DNA from 3 places in the Winslowiella toletana genome. Region 1 is predicted to be linked to each of the others. Evidence: riboswitches for the same ligand, from Rfam matches in the RefSeq annotation. Region 1 holds a riboswitch; each other region holds the start of a gene.
What was found. A riboswitch is a leader RNA that binds a small molecule or an ion and turns the genes downstream of it on or off. The one in region 1 is predicted to bind thiamine pyrophosphate.
Positions count from the first base shown of each region.

Region 2: linked by a shared signal. The riboswitch ahead of RIN69_RS14295 (TenA family protein) and the one ahead of thiM (hydroxyethylthiazole kinase) in region 1 are both predicted to bind thiamine pyrophosphate.
Region 3: linked by a shared signal. The riboswitch ahead of thiB (thiamine ABC transporter substrate binding subunit) and the one ahead of thiM (hydroxyethylthiazole kinase) in region 1 are both predicted to bind thiamine pyrophosphate.

Region 1 covers NZ_CP134152.1:3,179,154-3,184,176, forward strand. The annotation lists gene fbaB (class I fructose-bisphosphate aldolase) at 1-259, opposite strand, end outside; gene thiD (bifunctional hydroxymethylpyrimidine kinase/phosphomethylpyrimidine kinase) at 423-1,223, opposite strand; gene thiM (hydroxyethylthiazole kinase) at 1,220-2,014, opposite strand; TPP riboswitch at 2,047-2,147, opposite strand; gene RIN69_RS14995 (RcnB family protein) at 2,361-2,693, shown strand; gene mltB (lytic murein transglycosylase B) at 2,765-3,844, opposite strand; gene RIN69_RS15005 (GNAT family N-acetyltransferase) at 4,043-4,468, shown strand; gene apbC (iron-sulfur cluster carrier protein ApbC) at 4,509-5,023, opposite strand, start outside.
Region 2 covers NZ_CP134152.1:3,019,471-3,024,493, reverse strand. The annotation lists gene RIN69_RS14315 (NAD(P)-dependent alcohol dehydrogenase) at 1-24, shown strand, start outside; gene RIN69_RS14310 (ABC transporter substrate-binding protein) at 60-992, opposite strand; gene RIN69_RS14305 (ABC transporter permease) at 1,004-1,747, opposite strand; gene RIN69_RS14300 (ABC transporter ATP-binding protein) at 1,744-2,484, opposite strand; gene RIN69_RS14295 (TenA family protein) at 2,481-3,182, opposite strand; TPP riboswitch at 3,234-3,336, opposite strand; gene RIN69_RS14290 (lipopolysaccharide core heptose(II) kinase RfaY) at 3,736-4,365, shown strand; tRNA gene RIN69_RS14285 (tRNA-Asn) at 4,568-4,643, opposite strand; gene mtfA (DgsA anti-repressor MtfA) at 4,744-5,023, opposite strand, start outside.
Region 3 covers NZ_CP134152.1:880,554-885,576, reverse strand. The annotation lists gene RIN69_RS04045 (sugar efflux transporter) at 1-166, opposite strand, end outside; gene sgrR (HTH-type transcriptional regulator SgrR) at 407-2,068, shown strand; TPP riboswitch at 2,104-2,232, shown strand; gene thiB (thiamine ABC transporter substrate binding subunit) at 2,278-3,264, shown strand; gene thiP (thiamine/thiamine pyrophosphate ABC transporter permease ThiP) at 3,240-4,850, shown strand; gene thiQ (thiamine ABC transporter ATP-binding protein ThiQ) at 4,834-5,023, shown strand, end outside.

The DNA of each region.
Region 1 (5,023 bases):
CCGCAAACGAGGCCGCCGCCGAATGCTCTACTCCCTGATCAACGGGCAAAATCGACAGATAGCCGCTGCCTGCCAGGCGCCCGGTGTTGTACAACGTTTGCATATTGCGTAACACGACTGGAGAACGGTTGTTATCGATCATTACGCGATCGACATAATCCGCGCCGGGTAAATACAGGCTTTCGGCTGGAATGGTCATGCAGCGATGTTGCAGAAGTTGATCAGCTTCTTTACCCAATAACTGTACGATGTCCGTCATGCTAACTCCTGAAAGATAAGTGATGGGCCGAATTTCTTCGGCCCGACCGGTCGACTGTCGCCGCCCCAACAAAGCCTGGCCCAAAACATACGCTTAAGGCAAACTGCTGACTCCATTTTTCAGAACGATTCGCAGGTAATAATCGCCGTTTTGGTATACCGCTCTACCACCAGCGGTAAAAATGGTGTACTGGCCCAATGCCGCCGCCCACTTCCAGCGAATCCGCATGTTCCAGCGCGCCCTGCAGCCAGTGTTTGGCTACTTCAACCGTGGCTGGCCAGCTTTCATGGCGCGGGCGCAGCGCTGCCAGCGCCGCTGACAGGCTACAACCGGTGCCGTGGGTATGACGCGTTGCCACACGCGGTGCGGTAAAGCGCTGCTCAAGATCGGCGGTGAACAGCCAGTCCGGACTTTCGTGCTCGCCGAGATGGCCGCCTTTCATCAGTACCGCCTGGCAGCCCAGCTCCAGCATCGCACGCCCTTGCGCCTGCATCTCATGCTCGTTGCGCGCCATGCGGCAATCCAGCAGTGCCGCTGCCTCGGGGATATTCGGCGTAATCAGGGAAACCTGCGGCAATAAACGCTGACGCATAGTATCAATCGCTTTTACCGACAGCAGCGGATCGCCACTTTTTGCCAGCATCACGGTATCCAGTATCACCCACGGCAGCGCCGCCTGTTGTAAACGATCGGCCACCACATCAACAATATCGCACTCCGCCAGCATGCCGATTTTAGCGCTGTCGATACGCACATCCGACAGCACCGAATCCAGCTGCGCGCCGACGAACTCCGGCTCGATACGATAAACTGACTGCACACCACGGGTATTTTGCGCCACCAGCGCGGTAATCACGCTGGCACCATAAGCACCCAGTGCCGAAAACGCCTTCAGGTCGGCCTGAATCCCTGCGCCGCCGCTGGGATCGGTACCGGCAATTGTCAGAGCGTTAATCCTTTTCATAGCCATTCATCCTTATCAAGTTGATAGAGTGCATCAAGAAAAGCGGGAATAAAGCTTCCCGGCCCATTTGCCACTGCCGCAGCACGCTCTCCGGCAGCAGAAATCACCCGGCAGGCACTGGCAACGTGGTGAATCCGCTCGCCGGGCAGCGCGGCAAACCCCGCCACTACCGCAGAAAGCGCACAGCCGGTGCCGACCACCCGAGTCATGAGCGGCGAGCCACCGGCAACACTCAGCGTGCGTGTGCCGTCAGTGACGTAATCCACCGCACCGGTTACCGCCACCACTGCGCCACTGACCTGCGCCAGCTGCTTTGCCGCCGCAATCGCTGACGCGGAATCGTGTAAGCTATCGACGCCGCGACCGCTGACGGCATGCTGCGCCAGCGCCAGAATTTCAGAGGCATTACCGCGAATCGCCGCCGGTCGCCGTTGCAACAAACGCTGGCAAAATTCACTGCGGAAAGTCAGGCCACCCACGGCGACCGGGTCCAGCGTCCAGGGTTTCTGTGACTGATTAGCAGCATCAATGGCCGCCAGCATTGCCTGCGCGCGGTCGCGGGTTAAGGTGCCAACGTTGACTAACAGGCCATCAGCGATAGCGCTGAACTGCGCGGCTTCTTCAGCATCGACGACCATCGCCGGTGACGCTCCCAGAGCCAGCAGCACATTAGCGGTAAAGGTTTGCACCACGTCGTTAGTCATACAGTGCACCAGTGGCGCATGCTGACGAAACAGAGAGAGGGATTGGGCGACGGACGCGCCAGAAACAGGCTCAGGTTGAAGATTCATAACACTCCCAACCGGCGATCAAGAAGGCGATGCACTCAGGCATCTGACTTCCCTCCGCTGGCATTATCCAGTTCAGGTTCAGCGGGTAATTCTCAGCCTTTTCTTCACAGAGCAGGCACCCCGAGTCATTGATAATTCACGCTATAATTGCTGGCGCTTACGCCAGCAGCTGATAAGAATAAAGCGCAGCTGTTCAGTTGTAAACTTATCGTCATTTTTCGCCAGCAAGGATAACGCGTTAAGCTGCTGTAATCCTTCAACACACATTTGCTCTTGCCTGTTAAGCGTAACTGACGGAATGATAGGAAATCGGACAGATGGAATCGGCTTACTCACTGGAGACTGTATGGCTAAAACAAAAATAATGCTGCTGGCAACGCTGCTGGCGACCACCAGCGTCTGTTTCGCGGCACCGGCGGTGGTGACGCCTGGCGCGGAAAAACCGTCGTATGAAATCACCGAATTTACCGCTGACTTTATCCATTACACCCTTGGTGACACCGCTCCGGCGCTCTATCGCAGTGATAAATATCAGATAAAACAGTGGCAGGTGCGTAATCTGCCAGCGCCGGATGCCGGCAGTCACTGGACCTATATGGGATCGAATTACGTACTGATTAGCGACAGCGACGGAAAAATGCTGAAAGCTTACGATGGCAATATTTTCTATCAACGCTGACCGTGCGACGCGGTTGACGCTTCCCCACTGTCTGGCTCACAGTGGGGAATAGTTTCAGTGATGAGAACGCCCTAGCGCGCCAGCGCCACGGCCTCACCCAACTGCCAGACCGCCATCGCATAATGGTTACTGTGGTTATAACGGGTAATCACATAAAAGTTTGGCAAGCCATACCAGTACTGCCAGCTTTTACCCATATCAAAACGCAGTAAACTCACCTGTTGATTGTTTTGCAACGGCACCTGCGGTTGCAGGCCAGCAGCGGCCAGTGTTGCCGGGCTGTAGCGCGTTTTAAAGCCGGTTTCCAGCCCTGGCGCCTGGCCACTGGCCGGAATCGCGATTGACTGGTTGCTCTGCCAGCCGTGCTGTTTAAAGTAGTTAGCCACGCTGCCAATGGCATCTACCGGATCCCACAGATTGATATGACCATCACCATTAAAATCTACCGCATAGTCTTTAAACGATGACGGCATAAACTGGCCGTAGCCCATCGCTCCGGCGTAAGAGCCGCGCAGATCCAGCGGATCTTTCTGCTCTTTACGCGCCATCAGCAAAAAGGTTTCCAGCTCACCGCTGAAGTATTCTGCGCGCCGTGGATAGGCAAATGACAGCGTCGCCAGCGCATCAATGATGCGGGTTTTGCCCATCACACGTCCCCAGCGCGTTTCAACACCAATAATACCGACGATAATCTCCGGCGGCACCCCATACACCTGGTAGGCTCGCGTCAGGGCATCCTGATGCTGATGCCAGAATGCTACGCCGTTTTGCACGTTATCCGGGGTGATGAATTTATTGCGATAGCGGATCCACGCCCCGTTCGGGCCGGTTGGTGGCCCATAGCTGGGTGCCTGACGATCCATCAGCCGCAGCACATAATCGAGGCGTTTGGTTTGCGCCAGTACATCATGCAGCTGCTGGCGATCGAAGCCGTGCTTACTGACCATATTATTGATAAAGCGCTCGGTTGCCGGATTGCCGGCAAAATCACCGCCTAAGGGATGAACCGCATGCGAGGGTTCGAGGACAAAACCGCCCTTTACATCGCCACGGAAAGGGTTACCTGATGCCGGCGTTTCTGGCGGGGTCGGTTTGCTGCTACAGGCAGCCAGTAAAGTGATTACTGGTAACAACGTGACAAAAGAACGCATTAAAAATCCCAATATCAGGGCCAAAAAGAGTTAAATGGTAAGCATTGCGGCGTACCGAGTACAATAAAATCCGGCAGGTGGAGAGCTAAATTTTACCAGATTTACAAATGTGCCAGCGGCAATCAAAACCACGAACAAATTCCCATGCACTATTATAGATGTCAGTTTTGCCCGCAGCTGCATTTTCAGGAGATAACAGTGCATATTCGCCCCTTTACCGAAACCGACCGCCCGTTTTTACGCACCTTGTTTTTAGCCGCACGTAAGGCCAGCTGGCACTGGCTGAACAGCAGTGACTGGCGGCTGGAAGATTTTGATGCGATTACGCTGGGGGAAACGGTTCTGGTGGCTGAACAAAATGGCCATCGACTCGGTTTTGCTGCGCTGTTGGACAACGATAATTTCCTGCACAGCCTATTTGTTGCGCCGGATGCCCAGCGCCAGGGCGTTGGCAGCGCATTACTGCATGCGGTGCAACAGCGCTTTAGCTCGACCGGCGCCCTGAAATGTCTGGCGGCAAATCAGGCGGCGTGCAAATTTTACCAGCAGCACGGCTGGAAAGTGATTTCCCGCGGCGACAGTCCGCAGGGAGAGTATCTGTTGATGCACTTTGTTTTGCCCTAAAGGCAAGGGGGAGCATGCTCCCCCCTCATATGACTGATGTTTATAAAGCCCGGAAAGCAATATCCCCTGGAATCACCTCACCCTGCCAGTAAAGCTGCGCCGCTACTGCGCCCGCCAGCTGGCGATACAGCGCGGTAAAGTCACTGTCCGGACGGCGTACTACCGTCGGCACACCGCTATCCAGATCTTCACGTAACGTGATATGCAACGGGAGCTGACTTAACAGGCGGGTATCATAGCGTTCCACCAGCTGCTGCGCGCCGCCGCTGCCGAAAATCGCTTCGTGATGACCGCAGTTGCTGCAAATATGCATACTCATATTTTCCACCACGCCCAGCACCGGAACCTGCACTTTTTCGAACATCACGATGCCCTTGCGCGCATCAATCAGTGCAATATCCTGCGGAGTGGTCACGACCAACGCACCGGTCACCGGCACATTTTGCGCCAGCGTCAGCTGGATATCACCGGTACCCGGCGGCATATCCAGAATCAGATAATCCAGTTCCGGCCACAGCGTCTCATTCAGCAGCTGCATCAATGCTTTGCTGGCCA
Region 2 (5,023 bases), 160 kb from region 1:
GATATCAATAAAACCGACTGGTAAGTTGGCGGAGCCGGGGATTTTTCCCCGGCTTAATCTCACTTCAGTTCAATCGCATATTCGCTAACCGGGGTGATTTTTTTGATCAGTTTATTATCAAACAAAAACTGCTCATAGGCCTGGTAGCGCGCGCTGTCGAGCGTTGCCGGATCGCTGGCAAACAGCGGCAAAGTTTTTTGCCATGCCAGCCGGTTCAGTTCGGTATTCAGTTCTGCGTGGCTGGCGGCGAAATGGTTCCAGCTCTCCTCGGGATGCGCTTGCAGGTATTCATTACCTTGCTTCAGTGCCGCGAGGAATTTTTTGATTTTTGGCTGATTAACAGCGTTTTTATTGGCAACAATAATCAGCTCGTCGTAAGCCGGAACGCCATAATCCTCGACATTAAACACCACCGGTTCTTTTCCATGTAGCGCCAGTTCCAGCGCTTCAATATTGCGATAACCGCCAATAATCGCATCAACCTGGCCTGCCATTAACGCGCTGGTCAGCTGGAAATTAACATTGATCAATTTAATCTCATCCGCCTTGAGTTTTTCATGGCGCAGCATGGTGGCAACGGTGGCTTCTTCGATACCGCTGACGGAGAAACCCACTTTCTTCCCTTTCAAATCTCCCGGCGTACTGATGCTTTTATCCAGCGTAATCAAGGTATTCAGCGGCGTGTTGATTAAGGTGCCGACGCGCACTAACGGTAAACCCTGATCGGCGAAAAAATGCAGCTGTGGCTGGTAAGTAATGGCGAGATCGGCTTGTCCGGCCGCGACCAGCCGCGGCGGCAGCGCCGGGTCGGAAGGCGGCACAATTCTGACTTCCAGCCCGTGTTGTTTGAAGGCACCCATTTGCTCAGCGACGATAATCGGCGCGTGATCGGGATTGATATACCAGTCGAGTACCAGCGTAATTTTCTCAGCAGCAGTGGCTTGAGTTGCCATCACGGCGCTGAGCATCAGCGCAAATAAGCTTTTTTTCATCACGGGGCCTTTTATTTTGATTGTGAAAGATTTTCTGGCGCCCAGCGAATCAGGCGACGAATCAGGATATCCACCGTTTTCCACAGCGAGACGGTCATTACCACCAGGATAAACAGTGCAGCAAAACAGAGATCGGTTTGCATGCGCGCATTGGCATTCAGCATCAGATAGCCCAGACCTTCCGCCGATCCGACCCATTCACCAATAATTGCGCCGATCGGCGCGACGGCCGCCGCCATGCGTAGCCCGGAGCCAAAAGCCGGTAGTGCAGCCATCAGCCGCACATGGCGCAGCTGCGCCCAGCGTGACGCGCCCATGGTGCGAGCGAGGTCGAGATAATCGTTATTCACCTGACGCAGGCCGTCGAAAAAGGTTGAAACCACCGGAAAGAAGATCACCAGTACCGCCATCGCCACTTTGGCGCTGATGCCAAAGCCGAACCACAGCACCAGTAGCGGGGCCAGCGCAAACACCGGTATTGCCTGGCTGGTCACCACCACCGGCATCAGCCAGCGTTGCAGCCACGAAGAAAAAGTCATCGCCAGTGCCAGCATTGCGCCAAGCAGAACGCCCAGCAGCAGGCCGCTTAGCATTTCTGCCGCGGTAATCAGCGTGTGGTGCAGTAAAAAAGCGTGGCCGTTCCACAGCGCCAGCGCAACCGCCAGCGGTGATGGCAGCAGAAAGGCGGGGATATCAGTAAAAGTGATCAGCCACCACAGCAGAATAAAACCGGCGAAAACCGTCAGCCCCTTCATGCTTCTCTGACCAGTTGCTGTAATAATTTTCCCTGGCTGTGCAAAAGGTGAGGATCGTCGGGCGCGCGCGGCGGCGTTCCGGCAACCATCAGCGTAGTGTCAATCTGCGCCGGCTGGCCGGAAAGCGTCATCAGACGGTGGCTGAGACGACAGGCCTCCATCGGATCGTGAGTAATCAGCAGCACGGTATGATCGGCCAGCAGTTCAGCCGCCAGTGCCTGGATTTTGGCGCGGGTAAGGGTATCGAGAGCAGAAAAGGGTTCATCCATCAGCACAATCGGCTGACGTTGATACAGCGTACGGGCGATGGCAACCCGCTGACGCATGCCGCCCGACAGTGCGGCTGGCAACAGAGCCTGCTTTCCGGCCAGTCCGACACGTTCCAGCAGAAAGTCGACCCAGGCCGAGTCGACTTTTTCACCGCGCAGGCGCGCGGCCAGCGCAATATTTTCACTTACCGTCAGCCATGGATAGAGCAGATCCTGCTGACCCATCCATGCAATACGGCCGGTCAGCGGTTGCCCGTCGCTGCCGCATACCGTACCGGAGCTTTGTTGTGCCAGCCCGGCAATAATCCTCAACAGGCTGGTTTTACCCACGCCGCTGGGGCCGAGCAAGGCAACAAAACTGCCGCTGTCGATATCAAAACTGAGCGAATTGAAAATCAGCTGCTGGCCAAAATGTAGCGACAGGTTGCGCACCTGAATACCGGGTGGCGCGGGAACGGATGTTTTCATCGCGTATTAACCCGATCTGCCGTTGCATTTAGCCCCATTTGCCAGAATGCTGCTTCAAGCTGGGTCGCGGTGGTAAAGATAGTCGATAAACTACTGAAGCGGCTTGCCGCACCACGCTGTTGACCAGTGCGCTCCAGCAGATCAAGCGCGCGCTGTACTCCCGCCAGATAGTCGCTATCACCATAGTTTTGCATCCAGCGGGCATAAGGATTTCCCTCCATTACCGTCTTCGGATCGTCCAACAGACGCAGACCAATTTCGGCATAACCCGCAACGCAGGGCATCAGCGCCACCAGCAGCTCAAGCGCATCGCCAGACTGGCCGATATCCAGCACATAGCGGGTGTAATTGATGGTTTCCATCGCTTCGGGTTGTGCGGCCATTTCTGCTTCGCGAAGGCCCCATTCAGCGCAATAGCCGACGTGTAGCGGCAACTCCGACACGATGGCATTCAGAGATGCGCTGGCGGCGCGAATATCGGGCAGGGTGCGCATTTTGTATACCAGCAGGGCGTAAGCGCGGGCGAAGTGGATCAGAAACAGATAATCCTGCGTCAGATAGCGACGAAAAGCGCTCTGGTCCAGCGTACCGACGGCCAGTTGCTGGATAAAGGGATGTGCAACATAGTTCTGCCAGTGGCTGCCTGCCTGCTGGCGCAGTCGTCCGTAGAGACCGGTATCGAACATGGTGGTTAACATGGGACCTCCAAAAGTGTGTGGAGATCCGGGCGCGATGAGCTGAATGGCAAGTGCAGACTACCAACCCGTCCCTTCGCTGGCATGACCCAGATCAGGTTCAAAGGGTTCGGCTTACGCCATCTCAGCCCATTACAGGACACCCCTCGGAGTCGCTTGTTATACGATATTTATTTTTTGATTACAATCGCCGGGTGTTCGGGTGTTCGGGTGTTCTGTTCGCCAGATCTGCTTTTGCTTACCGCATAACGTATTGTGTCAGGCAGAGCTTAAGAAACCGTCAATGACTCTGCGATTAAGAAAGCGGAAATACCTGATTCATTAATACCGAATAATTAAGCATCAAATGTTCAACAATAATGACCTCATCAGCTACTCTTTATTTAAATTCAGCCCAACTCAAAACACAGCAACGTGATGTGAAAAACCACATCTGCGCAGATATTTGTATGAATATTCGGCGGGAGAAGAGGGTTTAGCATGATATACAGGTAAAGCAATGCCCATATCTAAACGAAAAGTAAACGGATACTCGATTTATATAAATGAATCGAACATGGATATCAGTGCGTTGATGCACAAGTACTTTAATAATGAAATTCAGGGGGCAAGACTCAATAGCGGTCATGAGCTTCGTACTGTGGAACTGATTGAGTTTAACTCGAAAAAATTCATCTTAAAAAATGACAAAGAAATAGATTTGCGCCTGGAGAAAAGGATTCAGAGTATTATATTTGGTTCATTCTATTCAAGATTAATGAAGAAGCTGTACAGCCTGAGGAAAGACCAGCGTGCCTGCACTCCACAACTCTATTACGTGGCCGAGAAAGTGAAGTTCAGACAATGCGTAGACGTCTATGCTCTGTATGAATACATTGAGGGCACTCCGCTGAAAGCTATTGACCGAGAAAATTCTTACCGTGTGAAGCAATGCATTACTGACCTGCATCAGGTTGGTCTGGCATCCAATGACATTCATCCGGAGAATTTTATTCAAACCAGAAATGATGAAATAAAAGTTATCGATTTATCCTTCAAAGGAAGTCTGAAGATTTGCCAGGCAAACGACATTTACACTCTCAGAAATAAGTATGGTATAAACTTTTCTGGTAAAGGCGTTGTTTTTCATTTGATCTCGACAAAAGAAAAATTAAAAAAATTATCCCGTCGCTTAAGAGGGAAGTGATTTTATCCCGGCTTAAGCTATTAATGCGAAGTTGTAAGGCAGTGGGTATTCCTGCGTTGGTGATTGGATAGCGAAATCATCAACGTCAGTTCATTCTGAGTTACGTCATCGATTACCTGTGACACGCTTGCAACCCATTACTATTGTGAAAGCCAGCAAGCAAAAAGCCCGCTCAGGTTTCCCTGAGCGGGCTTCTCAAATATGGCTCCCCTGACTGGACTTGAACCAGTGACATACGGATTAACAGTCCGCCGTTCTACCGACTGAACTACAGAGGAATTGTTGGAACGGGGCGAATATTAGCGACTGGCCGACAGTGTGTCAACAGCAAAAAACAGTCTAGCTTTCAACTGGCTACGTTTACAGCAAAGCGGCCGCTTAGTGAGCAGTTTCGCTGTTGTCATCTTGCTGCTGCCAGTTATCGATGCGGCTAAGCGGGTCCTGCAGATAAAACTGACTGAAACGCTGATAAAGTGCAGGAAAACGATGGTGTAATAATTCAGGTGCACTGAAGAAGTACTCCGAAAGCACCGCAAAGCATTCCGCCGGGTCACTGGCCGCGTAGGCATCAATAGTCGTTGCATTTTCACCGACCAGATCGATTTCATCCTGTATTGCGTTCATCGCCGCATGCAGATCTTTCTCCCAGGCCGCAACG
Region 3 (5,023 bases), 2.3 Mb from region 1:
TATAAAACAGCCCAACCCAGAACGGCCGGACTTCCACTTCGCGGCTGAGAAACAGGCTCAGGGTCGGAGCCTGCAAGGCACCGGCGATGCCAACCATAAAAGAGACTGCCATAAAAGCGACATAAACCGGATTGATGCGACGACGACGGGTCAGCAGCGATTTCATACTTTGATCCTTCCTGGATGGAAGAGGCGAAAAAATGACAAATAAGAAGCGTAGAAGAAACCACAGGGAAAAGAAAAAAGCCAGCAGACATTAATCCACTGGCAGGTGAAAGCACCATACTCAGAATGAGATGAAAGTGCGCCATCAAAAGCGATGCCTCCCGCGCTTCCATCTGTGGCTATTATTGCCATAATACCGGAACTAAAAAACTGATGGCTTTCACTGCGGAGTTCCCCTTTTATGTCCTCTCCCCGCTTGCAGCAACAATTTATTCGCCTGTGGCAGAGCTGTAATGGCCAGTCGCAAGAGACCACGCTTAATGAGCTGGCTAATCAGCTCAGCTGTTCGCGCCGTCATATGCGCAATTTATTGAACGCGATGCAAGGGCACGGCTGGCTGGAGTGGCAGGCGGAAGCCGGACGCGGCAAACGATCGATGCTGACTTTCCTCTATACCGGCCTCGCGCTGCAACAGCAGCGCGCCGAAGATCTGCTGGAGCAGGATCGCATCGATCAGCTAGTGCAGCTGGTCGGCGATAAAAACCAGGTGCGCCAGATGATTACTTCCCATCTCGGGCGCAGCTTCCGTCAGGGCAAACATATCCTGCGGGTGCTTTATTACCGCTCGCTGCTTAATTTATTGCCCGGTTCCCCCTTACGCCGTTCAGAAACGCACCTCGCGAGGCAGATTTTCAGCAGCCTGACGCGGATAAATGAGGAAAACGGGGAACTGGAGGCGGATATTGCCCATCACTGGCAGCAGATTTCCGCTACCCACTGGCGCTTCTACCTGCGTCCGGCGATCCACTTCCATCATGGCCGCGAGCTGGAGATGGCCGATGTTATTGCCTCGCTGACGCGCCTGACCAGCCAACCGCTGTTCAGCCATCTGATCCGCATTGAATCTTCCACTCCGTGGGCGCTGGATATTCATCTGAGTCAGCCGGATAACTGGCTGCCGTGGCTACTCGGAAATGTCAGTACCATGATTCTGCCGCGTGAATGGCCAACCCTGCCCGACTTTTCGCGCCAGCCGATCGGTACTGGCCCCTACTCCGTGGTGCGCAATCAGCAGTCACAGCTAAAGATTCAGGCATTTGACGACTATTTTGGCTATCGCGCGTTAATAGATGAAGTGGCGATTTGGGTATTACCGGAAATCACAGATGAACTGGTTTACTCCGGCGTGAAACTGCAGGGCAAAAAGCAGGACGAAAAATCAGAAGAGAGCCGGCTGGAAGAGGGCTGCTACTTTCTGCTGTTCGATCAGCGCTCGCCGCAGGGCCGCAATGAGCAGGTACGCCGCTGGGTCAGCTATATCTTTAACCCAATAGCGCTGCTGAACAACTCCGGCATCGGCTATCAGCGCTACTGGTTCCCGGCTTATGGTCTGCTGCCGCGCTGGCACCACCGGCGCGATATGACGCCAGCGGAAAAACCGCAGGGGCTGACCAGCTTAACCCTCACCTGGTACAGCGATCATATCGAACACCAGGGCATTGCCAATGCGCTGGAACCGATCCTTGCGGCGCATGGCGTAAAACTGATTACTCAGCAGATCGATTACGACAGCTGGTATCGCGGCGAAGCCGAAAGTGATATCTGGCTGGGCAGCGCCAATTTTACCCTGCCACTGGAGTTTTCGCTGTTCGCCTTACTGTATGAGATCCCGCTGATCCATCACTGTGTGCAGATCGACTGGGAAGCGGATGCCGAGCGCTGGCGGCAACAGACATTGTCGCTGGCCGACTGGAGTAAACTGCTGGTCGACAGTTACAGTCTGCATCCTCTGTTCCACCACTGGCTACTGTTGGAGGGGCAGCGCAGTATGCGCGGGGTCCGCATGAACACCCTCGGCTGGTTTGATTTTAAATCAGCCTGGTTTGCCCCGCCGGAATCATGAGTCTTTCACTGAGGGCAGTAAATCAATAGAATGGGCCGTTCTCAACGGGGTGCGGAAAAACCTTGTGATGCCGACTGTTTGCCATCCACCGTTTTTCCGCTGAGAAAAACCCGTCGAACCTGATCCGGCTCATACCGGCGTAGGGATTTGAGAGTGCCCGTCGCTCAGATCATGCGCCTCATATAATCCCCTCTCAAGGAGAGCGCATAGTGTTAAACAGGACCCTGCCTTTGTTACTGCTGTTAGCGGCACCGGCATTTGCTGCCAAACCGACGCTGACCGTCTATACCTATGACTCTTTCTCCGCTGACTGGGGGCCTGGCCCGGCGATCAAAAAAGCCTTTGAAGCTGACTGCGACTGCCAGCTGAAATTCGTCGCGCTGGAAGATGGCGTTTCCCTGCTGAATCGTCTGCGGATGGAAGGGAAAAACAGCAAGGCTGACGTGATCCTCGGTCTTGATAACAATCTGTTGCAGGCGGCAGAGCAGACCGGCCTGTTTACCGACAGTAATGTCGATACCCGCAAACTGACTATTCCTGGCGGCTGGCACAACAGCACCTTTGTGCCGTACGACTACGGCTACTTTGCTTTTGTCTACGATAAAACCACACTGACTAACCCGCCGAAAAGCCTGAAAGAACTGGTCGACAGCGATCAAAACTGGAAAGTGATTTATCAGGATCCGCGCACCAGCACACCAGGGCTTGGCCTGCTGTTGTGGATGCAAAAAGTCTTCGGTGATGACGCGCCGCAGGCCTGGCAGAAACTGGCGAAGAAAACCGTTACCGTCACTAAAGGCTGGAGCGAAGCCTACGGCCTGTTCCTGAAAGGCGAAGGTGACCTGGTGCTGAGCTACACCACTTCGCCGGCTTATCATCTGATCGAAGAGAAGAAAGATCGCTATGCCGCCGCGGATTTCGCCGAAGGTCACTATATGCAGGTGGAAGTGGCCGGACAGCTGGCCAGCAGCAAGCAACCGGAACTGGCACAGCGCTTTATGAAATTTATCGTCAGCCAGCCGTTCCAGCAGGCTATTCCAACCGGCAACTGGATGTATCCGGTTACCGACATTAAGCTCCCCGCCGGCTTTGAGACGCTGACAGTTCCGAAAACTTCGCTGGAATTCAACTCACAGCAAGTCGCCGATCAACGCGCGCAATGGATCAGTGCATGGCAACGCGCCGTCAGCCGTTAATCGCTGGCTGGATGATCCCTGGCGGCCTGGCGGCGACACTGCTGGTCGCCGTCGCGATACTGGCGTTTGGCGCACTGTGGTTTAACGCGCCGGAAACCGACTGGCGCGCCATTGCGCAGGACAGCTATCTGTGGCACGTGCTGGGCTTCTCATTCTGGCAGGCGTCATTATCGGCACTGTTGTCGGTCATTCCGGCTATTCCGTTGGCAAGAGCGCTGTATCGCCGCCGCTTCCCCGGACGCGCCGCGCTACTGCGACTCTGCGCGATGACGCTGGTGCTGCCGGTGCTGGTGGCGGTATTTGGTATTCTCAGCGTTTATGGTCGTCAGGGCTGGCTGGCGCAGCTGTGCCAGCTGCTGGGCATTGACTACCCATTTTCACCCTACGGCCTGCAGGGCATTCTGCTGGCGCATGTGTTCTTCAACCTGCCGCTGGCAACGCGCCTGTTGTTACAAACGCTCGAGCAGATTCCCGGTGAGCAGCGGCAACTGGCTGCCCAGCTCGGTATGCGCGGCTGGCACCATTTTCGGCTGGTGGAATGGCCGTGGCTGCGGCGGCAAATTATGCCGGCCGCTGCGCTGATCTTTATGCTGTGCTTCGCCAGTTTTGCTACCGTGTTATCGCTGGGCGGCGGCCCGCAAGCCACCACCATTGAGCTGGCGATTTTTCAGGCACTCAGCTACGACTACGATCCCGGACGCGCGGCGCTACTGGCGCTGCTGCAAATGGTCTGTTGCCTCGGGCTGGTAATGCTCAGTCAGCGCCTGAGTAAAGCGATTCCGGCAGGCACGGCGGCGGTAAGCGGCTGGCGTAATCCGCAGGACAGCTGGCGGGCAAAACTTGTCGATGGCCTGTTAATCACGCTGGCGTTGCTGTTATTGCTGCCACCGCTGCTGGCGGTGATTGTCGATGGCATCAATCAGGGTTTCGGCTCGGTGCTGCGGCAACCGGCATTGTGGCAGGCGACCTTCACGTCGCTACGCATTGCAATTGCTGCCGGGCTGCTTTGCGTGATGCTGACCACCATGCTGCTGTGGACCAGCCGCGAACTGCGCCTGCGTCATCGCGCACTGGCGGGTCAGGCGCTGGAGCTGAGCGGCATGCTGATTCTGGCGATGCCCGGCATTGTGCTGGCTACCGGCTTTTTCCTGCTGCTGAACAGCACGGTCGGTCTGCCGCAGTCCGCCGACGGACTGGTGATTTTCACCAATGCCCTGATGGCAATCCCCTACGCGATGAAAGTGCTGGAAAACCCGCTGCGGGATATCGCAGAACGCTATAACCGGCTCTGCCTGTCACTGGATATTCGCGGCTGGAACCGGCTGCGGCTGATCGAGCTGAAAGCCCTGAAGCGCCCGCTGGCACAGGCACTGGCCTTCGCCTGTGTATTATCCATTGGTGACTTTGGCGTGGTGGCGCTGTTTGGCAACGACGATTTCCGCACCCTGCCGTTCTGGCTGTATCAGCAGATTGGCTCGTATCGCAGTGAGCAGGGCGCGGTTACCGCACTGCTGCTGCTGCTGCTCTGTTTCCTGCTGTTTACCCTTATTGAAAAGCTGCCGGGTCGCCATGCTAACGCTGAATAATTTAACCTATCTCTATCATCATCTGCCGATGCGTTTCTCTCTGACGATGCAGGCCGGTGAGCGGCTGGCGATTCTGGGCCCAAGCGGGGCCGGTAAAAGTACCCTGCTCAGCCTGATTGCCGGTTTTCTGTCGGCCAACAGCGGCGAACTGATACTGAACGGTGCAGATCATA